Regions from separate parts of the Achromobacter sp. 46006 genome, predicted to be linked through region 2. Evidence: predicted binding sites of a transcription regulator. Region 2 holds the regulator's gene; each other region holds the start of a gene.
The links. Region 2 encodes FliA, which starts transcription of late flagellar genes. Its sites were predicted from a motif close to CTAAAGTTTNNNNNNNNNNNGCCGNTA; they were not measured.
Positions count from the first base shown of each region.

Region 1 (2,197 bases), on a different contig from region 2:
CCAGCACGATGGCGATCAGCGCGGCGATCACGAACACCAGCGTCGAATAGATGCGGGTCACCGCCATCACGCCTATGTTCTCGGCGTAGGTGGTGACACCCGTGCCGCCGACCGCGCCCGACACCATGGTGGCCACGCCGTCGCCGACGAAGGCGCGGCCCAGGTAGCGATCCAGGTCCTGGCCGGTCATGGCGCTGACCGCCTTGACGTGGCCCAGGTTCTCGGCGACCAGGATGATGGCCACCGGCACGATCAGGCCCATGGCCTCGGCCTTGAAGACCGGCGCGGCGAAATGCGGCAGTCCGAACCAGGCGGCGGCGGCCACGGCCGAGAAGTCCATTGGCTTGCCCAGGCCCATGCCGTTGGCGAGGATCGCATACACCACGCAGGCCAGGATCAGGCCGACCAGGATCAGCAGGCGCTGCACCATGCCCTTGGTGTAGACGGCGATGCCGCCCACGCACAGGATGGTGACGATAGCCATGGCGCTGTCGAAGCCGGAGGCGCCCATGGCGCCCTTGGCGGCGATCGGCGCCAGGTTCAGGCCGATCACCGCGACCACCGCCCCGGTCACCACCGGAGGCATCAGGGCGTCGATCCAATTGGCGCCGCCGCCGGCGCGGCCGTTGGCGATCCAGACGAGCACGCCGATCAGGGTGTAGGCCAGGCCGCAGGCAATGATGGCGCCCAGCGCCACGCCGATATTGGCGTTGGCGCCGCCGCCGGCATAGCCGGTGACGGCGATCACGCCGCCGATGAAGGCGAAGCTGGACCCCAGGTAGCTGGGCACGCGCCCGCCCACGAACAGGAAGAAAATGAGGGTGCCGATGCCGGACATCAGGATCGCGACATTCGGATCGAAGCCCATCAGCAGCGGCGCCAGCACGGTGGAACCGAACATCGCCACCACGTGCTGCGCGCCCATGGCCACATTCTTGGGCCAGGACAGGCGTTCGTCGGGCGCGATGATGACGCCCGGCTCGGCGTCGTCCGCCAGGCGCCAGCGCGGAAAATAGGAATTGGACATGGAATCCCCGGGAGTGATTGGTGTGAGCGGGCGCCAGTGTAAAGGGGGCCGGGAACAGGCGGCAACTTAAGTTCCCCGCCGCCATGCCGTATTAGTGGAAACCCCAGTCAATCCTCTCCCGGGAGACCTCCATGGCCATTGATTCCATCAGCGGCACCTCGCGCATCGGCAGCATGGCCGACCTATGGGCACAGAAGATCCAGGCCAACAAGGATGCCAAGGACGACAACAAGGGCGTCACCGTCACCCCCGACGGCAAGATCCGCGTCACCAATGCCGGCGCGATGAAGGTCGGCCAGGCCGAGGAAACCGAATCGTCCGACAACGACGACCACTACACCCGCCAGATCAAGGAACTGCAGCGCCAGCTCAAGCGCGTCATGGAGCAGATCGCACGCGTGCGCGACAGCAATGCGTCGGCGGAACAGAAGGCCACCCAGTTGCAGGCGTTGAACGGTCAGGCGCTGCAGATCATGAACCAGATCCAGCAGGTGATGAACGAAAAGATCAAGGCGATGGCCAAGGCGAACGGCGGCGTGTCGGCCACGGCCTAAGCGGCCGCCCCAGGCCCGCGCGATCGCGCGGGTTCTCCCGAATGCCCGCCACACTGATGGCGCGCATCAAAATTTGTGATTGGACTGGCGGCGCATGCAGCCGCTAAGGTCTCCGGACAAATCAAAAAACCACGGAGACAAACCATGCATGCAATGCGCACAGCCCTTGCAGGGGCGCTGCTGGCCGCCTGCGCCGCACCCGCCCTGGCGGGCACCGTCACGGTGATCACGTCGTTCCCGAAAGATTTGACCCAGGCCTACAAGACCGCATTCGAGAAGGCCAACCCCGGCATCACGCTGGAGATCCTCAACAAGAACACCGTATCCGGCATCGCCTATGTGCGCGAAACGCCGGCCGGCCAGCGTCCGGAAGTGTTCTGGGCCAGCGCTCCCGATGCCTTCGAGGTGCTGGGCCGCGACAAGCTGTTGGCAAAGTCTTCCGACGTGGCCAACAAGGACGTGCCGGACAAGATCGGCAACTATCCTATCAACGACCCGGGCGGCATGTACCTGGGCCAGGCGCTGGCCGGCTACGGCATCGTCTACAACACGCGCTACATCAAGGCGCACAAGATTCCCGCGCCGGTCGAGTGGAAGGATCTGCTGGCGCCACACT
Region 1 covers NZ_JCBANN010000030.1:5,410-7,606, reverse strand. The annotation lists gene AC6LKG_RS15480 (solute carrier family 23 protein) at 1-1,027, opposite strand, end outside; gene AC6LKG_RS15475 (FlxA-like family protein) at 1,159-1,581, shown strand; gene AC6LKG_RS15470 (ABC transporter substrate-binding protein) at 1,726-2,197, shown strand, end outside.
Region 1: a site for FliA is predicted at 1,093-1,119, ahead of AC6LKG_RS15475 (FlxA-like family protein). Genes of this name have one in related genera too.

Region 2 (2,197 bases):
CCGGCTTGCACCGACAGTTCGCGAACGCGCTGCAGGTGGGTGTTGATTTCGGAGGCGGCGCCTTCCGTCGTCTGGGCCAGCGAGATGCCGTCGTTGGCGTTACGAGCGGCTTGGGTCAGACCCTTCACGTTGGCGGTGAAGCGGTTGGCAATGGCCATACCGGCGGCGTCGTCCTTGGCGCTGTTGATGCGCAGGCCCGACGACAGGCGTTCGATGGCGGTACCCAGGGAAGATTGCGACTTGTTCAGGTTGTTCTGAGCAACCAGCGACAAGTAGTTGGTGTTGATAACTGCAGCCATGTTTAGGCTCCCAAGAGAGAAAGGCTTCTTCAAACCGGGCAGCGGGGCCGCCCATCGTTGTAACGGGAAGAATTCGGGTTCTTGCGTCTGCGAATTTCTCCGTTGCCAGGATTACGGCAGGCCAAAAACAATCTTTAGGAGTTTTTTTGAGTATTTGTTTTTTTTGAGCGCATTCGGGAGGACTGGCCGACTTCCCTGGAGGCGGGGCGGGGTGCCTTGCCCGGCGGAACCGCCTGACGGCGAGTGTCGCGCCCTGGGGCGGATGCGCTTGCCGTCTCTGTCAAGGAGTGGCCGGCGGGGTAGGGCGATCCGGCCTGGCTGGCGCCGTACCTGGTCGGGCGTGGCGCACCGGCCCGAAAAAGGGGCGGGCCGTCGCGCTTCAGATGATCTGCGCGATCTGCCCTTCCTGGGGCAGGTCCTGCCAGGCCTGTTCGCGCAGCTTGGCGCGGATGCGGGCGGTGGCCTGCGAGCGCAGCTGGCAGACGCGGGCCTCGGTCACGTTCATGATCGCGCCGATTTCCTTCAGGTTCAGGCCTTGCTCGTAGCACAGCGACAACAACAGTTTCTCGCGGTCGGGCAGCGAGTCGATGGCGTGGATCAGCGCCTGGCGGAAATCACCGGCCAGCAGGGAATCGAGCGGATTGCCGCTGGCCGCGCCGTGGTTCAGCGTGGCGGTCCAGTCGGTCTGGCCGGAGCCCGAGCCCGTATCGGGTTCGGTCGCGAAATCCTCGTAGTGGACGATCTGCACACCCTGCGCGTCGTGCAGAAGCGTCTGATATTCGTTCAGCGGGATCTCCATCTGCTGGGCGATCTCGGCTTCCGTGGGCGCGCGCATCAGTCGCTGTTCCAGCGACTGGATGGCCTGTTCGATCTTGCGCGCCTTGGCGCGCACGCTGCGCGGCAGCCAGTCCTGGCCACGCAGCTCGTCGAGCATGGCGCCGCGGATGCGGGTGGTGGCGTAGGTCTCGAACTGCGCGTCGGCGGTTTCCTGGTAACGCCGCACGGCGTCCAGCAGTCCGATCATGCCGGCCTGGATCAGGTCGTCGAGCTCGACGCTGGCCGGCAGCCGGGCGAGCAATTGCAGGGCCAGCTTCCGCACTAGCGGGGCATATTCGACCAAGCTGTCATCTGCGTGGGGCATTGCGGAAATGTCGGGCGGTGTCCATCGTGACGCATTGTCGGTTGTTGTCAATTTGCGACATTGTCGACAAACGCGCGGCTACGCTAAGGCTAGCAAGATTTTGTTATCGGCGAGGTGCCATTGTCGGCAAAAGACGGCATTTCATTCGCTAAAGCACGCAATGTTTTGAATGCCTATTTGCCAAATTGACGTACATTTGTCAGAAATTCATATGTCAATCTGTATCTAAAGTCTCGCGTTGTGCAATATCAACAAAGATTTGTCATATAAGTCATAGAAAATGACATGACCTGTGGTAAATTTTACTTAAATTGCGAACAAATGATACATTTCGCATTAAAACAGGATGCAGCGGGCAGGGCGCAACATTGTTGCGAATGCTCTTGGTTATCAAGCCCCTTCGGTGGGATAGGGAATAGGGAGTCGGGCGTGCAACAAGCCGAAAATTCTTTGCTGGCAGATATTCGTGAAGTGAATCTGTCTTATTTACTTCTCGCCCAGCGCATGCTGCGCGATGACTATGCGGCATCGATGTTCCGCCTGGGATTCAGCAACGAGGTTGCCGATATCCTGATGCGTCTTTCCCCGGCCCAACTGGTGAAGCTGGCCAGTTCCAGTTCGCTCCTGTGCCGCTTCCGTTTCGACGATTACAGCCTGCTGTCGGCGCTGACGCACGATGTGCTCGGTGGTGCGCTGCAGCAAGCGCATGCAACGATTCTGCTGGCCAAGCAACCTGTTGAAGAGCTGGCCTGACGGC
Region 2 covers NZ_JCBANN010000078.1:6,954-9,150, reverse strand. The annotation lists gene AC6LKG_RS24060 (flagellin N-terminal helical domain-containing protein) at 1-299, opposite strand, end outside; gene AC6LKG_RS24055 (RNA polymerase sigma factor FliA) at 679-1,440, opposite strand; gene flhD (flagellar transcriptional regulator FlhD) at 1,870-2,193, shown strand.

Region 3 (2,197 bases), on a different contig from region 2:
TGGCCGGTGTCGTCAGCCCGGAGCGCAAGCTGTCCGGGCGCCTGTTGCCGGTGGCGCTGCTGAAGATGTTCGCGATGCTGGAGATGGCCGGCGGCGTCTAGCGGCGCTTACGCGGGGAGAATCCTGCACGACAAGACAAACAGCCCGCGAATTGCGGGCTGTTTGTCTTGTTGCCCCGGCTGGCCGGGGGAAGCGCGGAGCGGCCTAGCCGGCGACGATGGGCTTGCGACCCGGCGCGTTGCGGGCGCCACGGCCCTGGGCGTCATAGGTGGAGGCGCCGCCCAAACCGCCAATCTGGCGCAGCGCGTCCAGCGATTGCTGGGTGTAGCGCAGGTGCACGTCGATCAAGGCGCCGTTGCGCATGTTGATCTCGTTGGCCGAGGCCGACTTGGACAGCAGGGCCTGCCAGACGCCGGACAATTGCGGATGCAGCACGGCGGCCTGCTCGGTGCCGGCGTGGCCGGCGGGCAGGCCGATCTCGGCCAGCAGGCCGTCACGGGTGTTGCTCAGGTCGACCAATTGCCGGGCGACACTGCCCTTGCGTTCGGTGATGTCATGCAGCGCGTCGACGTTGCCGGGTCCGACCAGCACCTTGGTTTCTTCTTCCAGGATGGAAGAAAACTCGGTGATCAGAGCGTCTTCCTGTTTCAGGCAGGCTTGCAGGGACTCGACAGGGCTCATGGTCATGCTGGGACGGGGCGGGAGGCGAAGGTCGCGAAAACGGCGGATTGACGACGGGTTTATTTCAGCAGGTCGCGGGCGCTGGCGATCAGGCCGTCGGCGATGCGGCTGGTATCGATCTTGAGCTGGCCCGAGGCGATGGCGGCGCGGATGGCGGCAACGCGCTCGACGTTGATGTCGTTCGAGCCGTCCTGCAGGGCGAGCATTTTGCGCGAAGCCGAACTCAGCGCGACTTGCGAGCTGCTGGCGCCGCTTGCGCCGCCGGCGCCATAGGCCTGGGCGACCGCGGACTCGGCGCGAGGGCTGACGGCGTCGGGCGAGATGGGCCGGTTGGTGGTCGAATTGATTTTCAAGGTGTTCTCCGCAGGGCGTCCTGGGTCGGTTTGCGACGGGTCCGCCTACTTATGCCTCTGTAACGACAGAGCCGGAAAGAACTTTAGGGCAGGCGGCCTGTTGCCGCAATGCGATATGTAACATGACCTAAAGTTGTATTTCGACCAGGCCGGCGTTGCGCACCACGCCGCTGACCACCTGGCCGCTGGCGGTGCGGACCTGCACGGTGGCGCCGGGCGCCGCGTTGTCCAGGGCCAGTCCTTCGCTGCTGACGACAAAGCCCTTGCCGCGGGCGTTGATGCGCACATTCGAGCCACGCAATACCGACTGCGCGTTGCGCAGCGCCGTACTCTTGACCGGCTGGCCGGCATTGATGCGATAGGCCGCCGTCATGCCGATCACGGCTTCGGGGCGTGTGATGGCGCCGGGCGGCAGGGCCACCAGGTCGCCCTCGCGCGGGGTCAGGTCGGCCGGGGTCAGCGCCTGGCCCGCGGCGATCATGCGCGAGGCGACATAGTAGTTGCCCGGCACGCTGACCGTGGCTTGCAGGTAGGTGGTCCAGGCCTTGGGGGCGTTGCAGCGCACGCCCACCGTCATGCGCGAACGCAGCCTCATACCCGATGGCATAAATGGGGACATGGCATCGCAGGGCGCCAGCCGCTCGACCCGCGGCGGATCGAGCGCCACGGAAGGCTGGCCGGGCAGGGCGGCCAGTTGTTCCAGCAAATACGCCTGCGCGGTGGCGATGATGGCTTCCGGCGCCTGCGTCGGGGCGTCCTGAGCCTGGGCTGCCACGGCGGGGGCCAGCAGCAGGGCGGCCAGGCAGACAGCGCGCGCGCGGAGGATGGCGGGGGATTTCATGATGTCTGAATTGTAGAAGCCCGTGCCGCGCGGCAATACGTGAATTGGATGAGAAATGATGGGTTATTTGGTTGATTGTGTTGTGCCGCCGAACCCTATGATGCCGTCATCCAATGGGATAGCGGTGTGTCCGCCGTCCCGGGTTTCATCCGTATTGAAGGCGATCCGATGTTAGACCGGCTTAATGAAGATTTCCGCTTCTTCCAGCAGTCCCTGGCGCTGCGTGCGCAGCGCCAGGAAGTGCTGTCCTCCAACATCGCCAATGCCGACACGCCTAACTACAAGGCGCGCGATTTCGATTTCAAGGCGGCGATGCAGAACG
Region 3 covers NZ_JCBANN010000070.1:11,886-14,082, reverse strand. The annotation lists gene flhF (flagellar biosynthesis GTPase FlhF) at 1-101, shown strand, start outside; gene AC6LKG_RS23130 (flagella synthesis protein FlgN) at 205-681, opposite strand; gene flgM (flagellar biosynthesis anti-sigma factor FlgM) at 741-1,034, opposite strand; gene flgA (flagellar basal body P-ring formation chaperone FlgA) at 1,162-1,875, opposite strand; gene flgB (flagellar basal body rod protein FlgB) at 2,044-2,197, shown strand, end outside.
Region 3: a site for FliA is predicted at 1,095-1,121, ahead of flgM (flagellar biosynthesis anti-sigma factor FlgM). Genes of this name have one in related genera too.

Region 4 (2,197 bases), on a different contig from region 2:
GATGCCGTTGAGCGAGGTGTCGTCCTTCAGGTCGATGGTGCGCTTGGTGCCGTCGGCCAGCTCGATCTCGAACGAGCCGGTGTCGCCATGCTTGGCGGTACGGTCGGCCACCGCGCCGGATTGCAGGCTCTGGGCCCGCGCCAGGCTGTTCACTTCGATGGTGTATTGGCCCGCGACGGCGCCCTCGGCGGCCACGGTGGCCGTCAAGGCGGTGCCGCCGGTGACGCTGCCCTTGATGGCGGCCATTGTCTCGGTCTTGCCCAGCACGCCGGCCGACTTCTGCAGCGCTTCCAGCGCGCTTTGCAACTGCGCATAGGCGTCGATGCGGGTCTGGTAGCTTTGGGCGCGGGTGGTGTAGATCGAGAGCTTCTTGTCCTCGGCGGCCTGCAGGTCCGACAGGATCTTTTCCAGGGGCAAGCCGGAAACCGAACCGAGGTTAGTGATAGAGGCCATGTGAAATTCCTTCCTAGCGATGCGATTCTGTCAAAAATAGGGTGCCGGCGATTGGCCGGGTAAGGGCATAAGGCGGGCCTAATTCGATGCTTCTGTCATCGAGTAGCGCCGGAACGGGCTTAGCAAAAAAATTGGTGCCATATCAAGCCGTGGTTTTGATGCCGTTTCCTTGCATGTTGACGATCATTTTGGCGATCTTCAGTACGGCTTCACTCGGGATGGTGCGCAGGACGTCCCCCGATTGCGCGTCGATTACGGACACCACCACCTGATGCACGTCGGGATCGACTTCGAACTGCAGTTGGGTCGACCAGGCTTTCATTTGCTCGTTGATCTCGTCGAGCGCCTTGTCCAGGGGCAGTTTCTGCGACGTGGACTGCTCCGAGGTGGCGGAGTCGGCGCCGCCGCTGTTGCTGCTGGCGACCGCTGGCGCGACGGAGATCGACGGATCGGCGGCAGCCGGCAGGGTCGCGACCGGCGCGGGTGCCGGGGCGAACGCCGCGGGGGCTAAGGGGGTTACGGCCATGATCACTCCAACGGCGATGTGGGCGTCTCGGAGGAACGCGCTGTTTTCAGGGAATTCTCAGCTACGATTACGGCAGCCCCGCAAGGAACTTTAGCCCCGGGCGGTTGCGGTTGTTTCATGTGCTAACAAGTTTGGATCGGGCAATGAGTGTCAAGACGGCGTTGCGAGTCATAGAAATCATCGAAACCTATGCCCGGGAGAAGCGCGCCTTGCCGTTGTCGGAGCTGGCCCGGCTGCTGGATGTGCCGGTGTCGAGCTGCCTGGCGCTGATCCGCACCCTGACCGGACTGGGCTATCTCTATGAAACCGGCCGCCGCCAGGGCTATTACCCGACCGGCCGCCTGCTGGCGATGGCGCAGCGCATCGCCCGCGCCGACCCGGTGCTGGACCGGGTCTATCCCAGCCTGGTGGAATTGCGGGACGCAACGCGGGAGACCGTCGTCTTCGCCAAGCTGACCCAGGATGGCAGGGTGGTGTACCTGGACGTGCTGGACTCGCCCCATACGATCCGATATGCGCCGGTTGCGGGCGAGTTCAAGGACGTACACGCCAATTCGCTGGGAAAAGCGCTCATGTCGCTGATGGACGAGCCGGCCCGCGATGCCTTGCTGGCGGCCACGCCACTGACGCGCTACAACGCGCGCACGCTGGTGACGCGCGAGGCGGTGCTGGCGGACATCGACCAATCGCGCCAGCGCGGCTGGTTCATGAACAGCGGCGAGTCGATTCCGGACGTCGGCGCCATCGCCTGGCCTGTGACGCTGTCGGGCGAGCACTACGCCATTTCGGTCGGCGGTCCGATCTATCGCATCGAGCCGTGCCAGGAAGAATACGCGCGCATCCTGCGATCGGCCTGCACCGGCCTGGAACAGCAGTCCTGAAGGCGAGCCCGGGCCGGTGCGGGCCGATCCGGGCGCGACGCGGCCTCAGTACGACTTGGGCAGCCCCAGCACTTTCTCGGCGATGAAGCACATGATCAGTTGCGGGCTGACCGGCGCGATGCGGGGAATGAAGCTTTCGCGCAGCAGCCGCTCGACGTGGTATTCCTTGGCGTAGCCCATTCCGCCCAGCGTCATCACCGCCGTCTGGCAGGCGTTGTACCCGGCTTCGGCCGCCAGGTACTTGGCGGCGTTGGCGGCGGGGCCGCAGGGCTGGCCGGCGTCGTATTGGCTGGCGGCCTTGAACACCATCAGGTCGGCCGCCTCCAGTTGCATCCAG
Region 4 covers NZ_JCBANN010000024.1:49,215-51,411, reverse strand. The annotation lists gene fliD (flagellar filament capping protein FliD) at 1-453, opposite strand, end outside; gene AC6LKG_RS13860 (flagellar protein FlaG) at 596-979, opposite strand; gene AC6LKG_RS13855 (IclR family transcriptional regulator) at 1,123-1,860, shown strand; gene AC6LKG_RS13850 (acyl-CoA dehydrogenase family protein) at 1,906-2,197, opposite strand, start outside.
Region 4: a site for FliA is predicted at 1,047-1,073, ahead of AC6LKG_RS13860 (flagellar protein FlaG). Genes of this name have one in related genera too.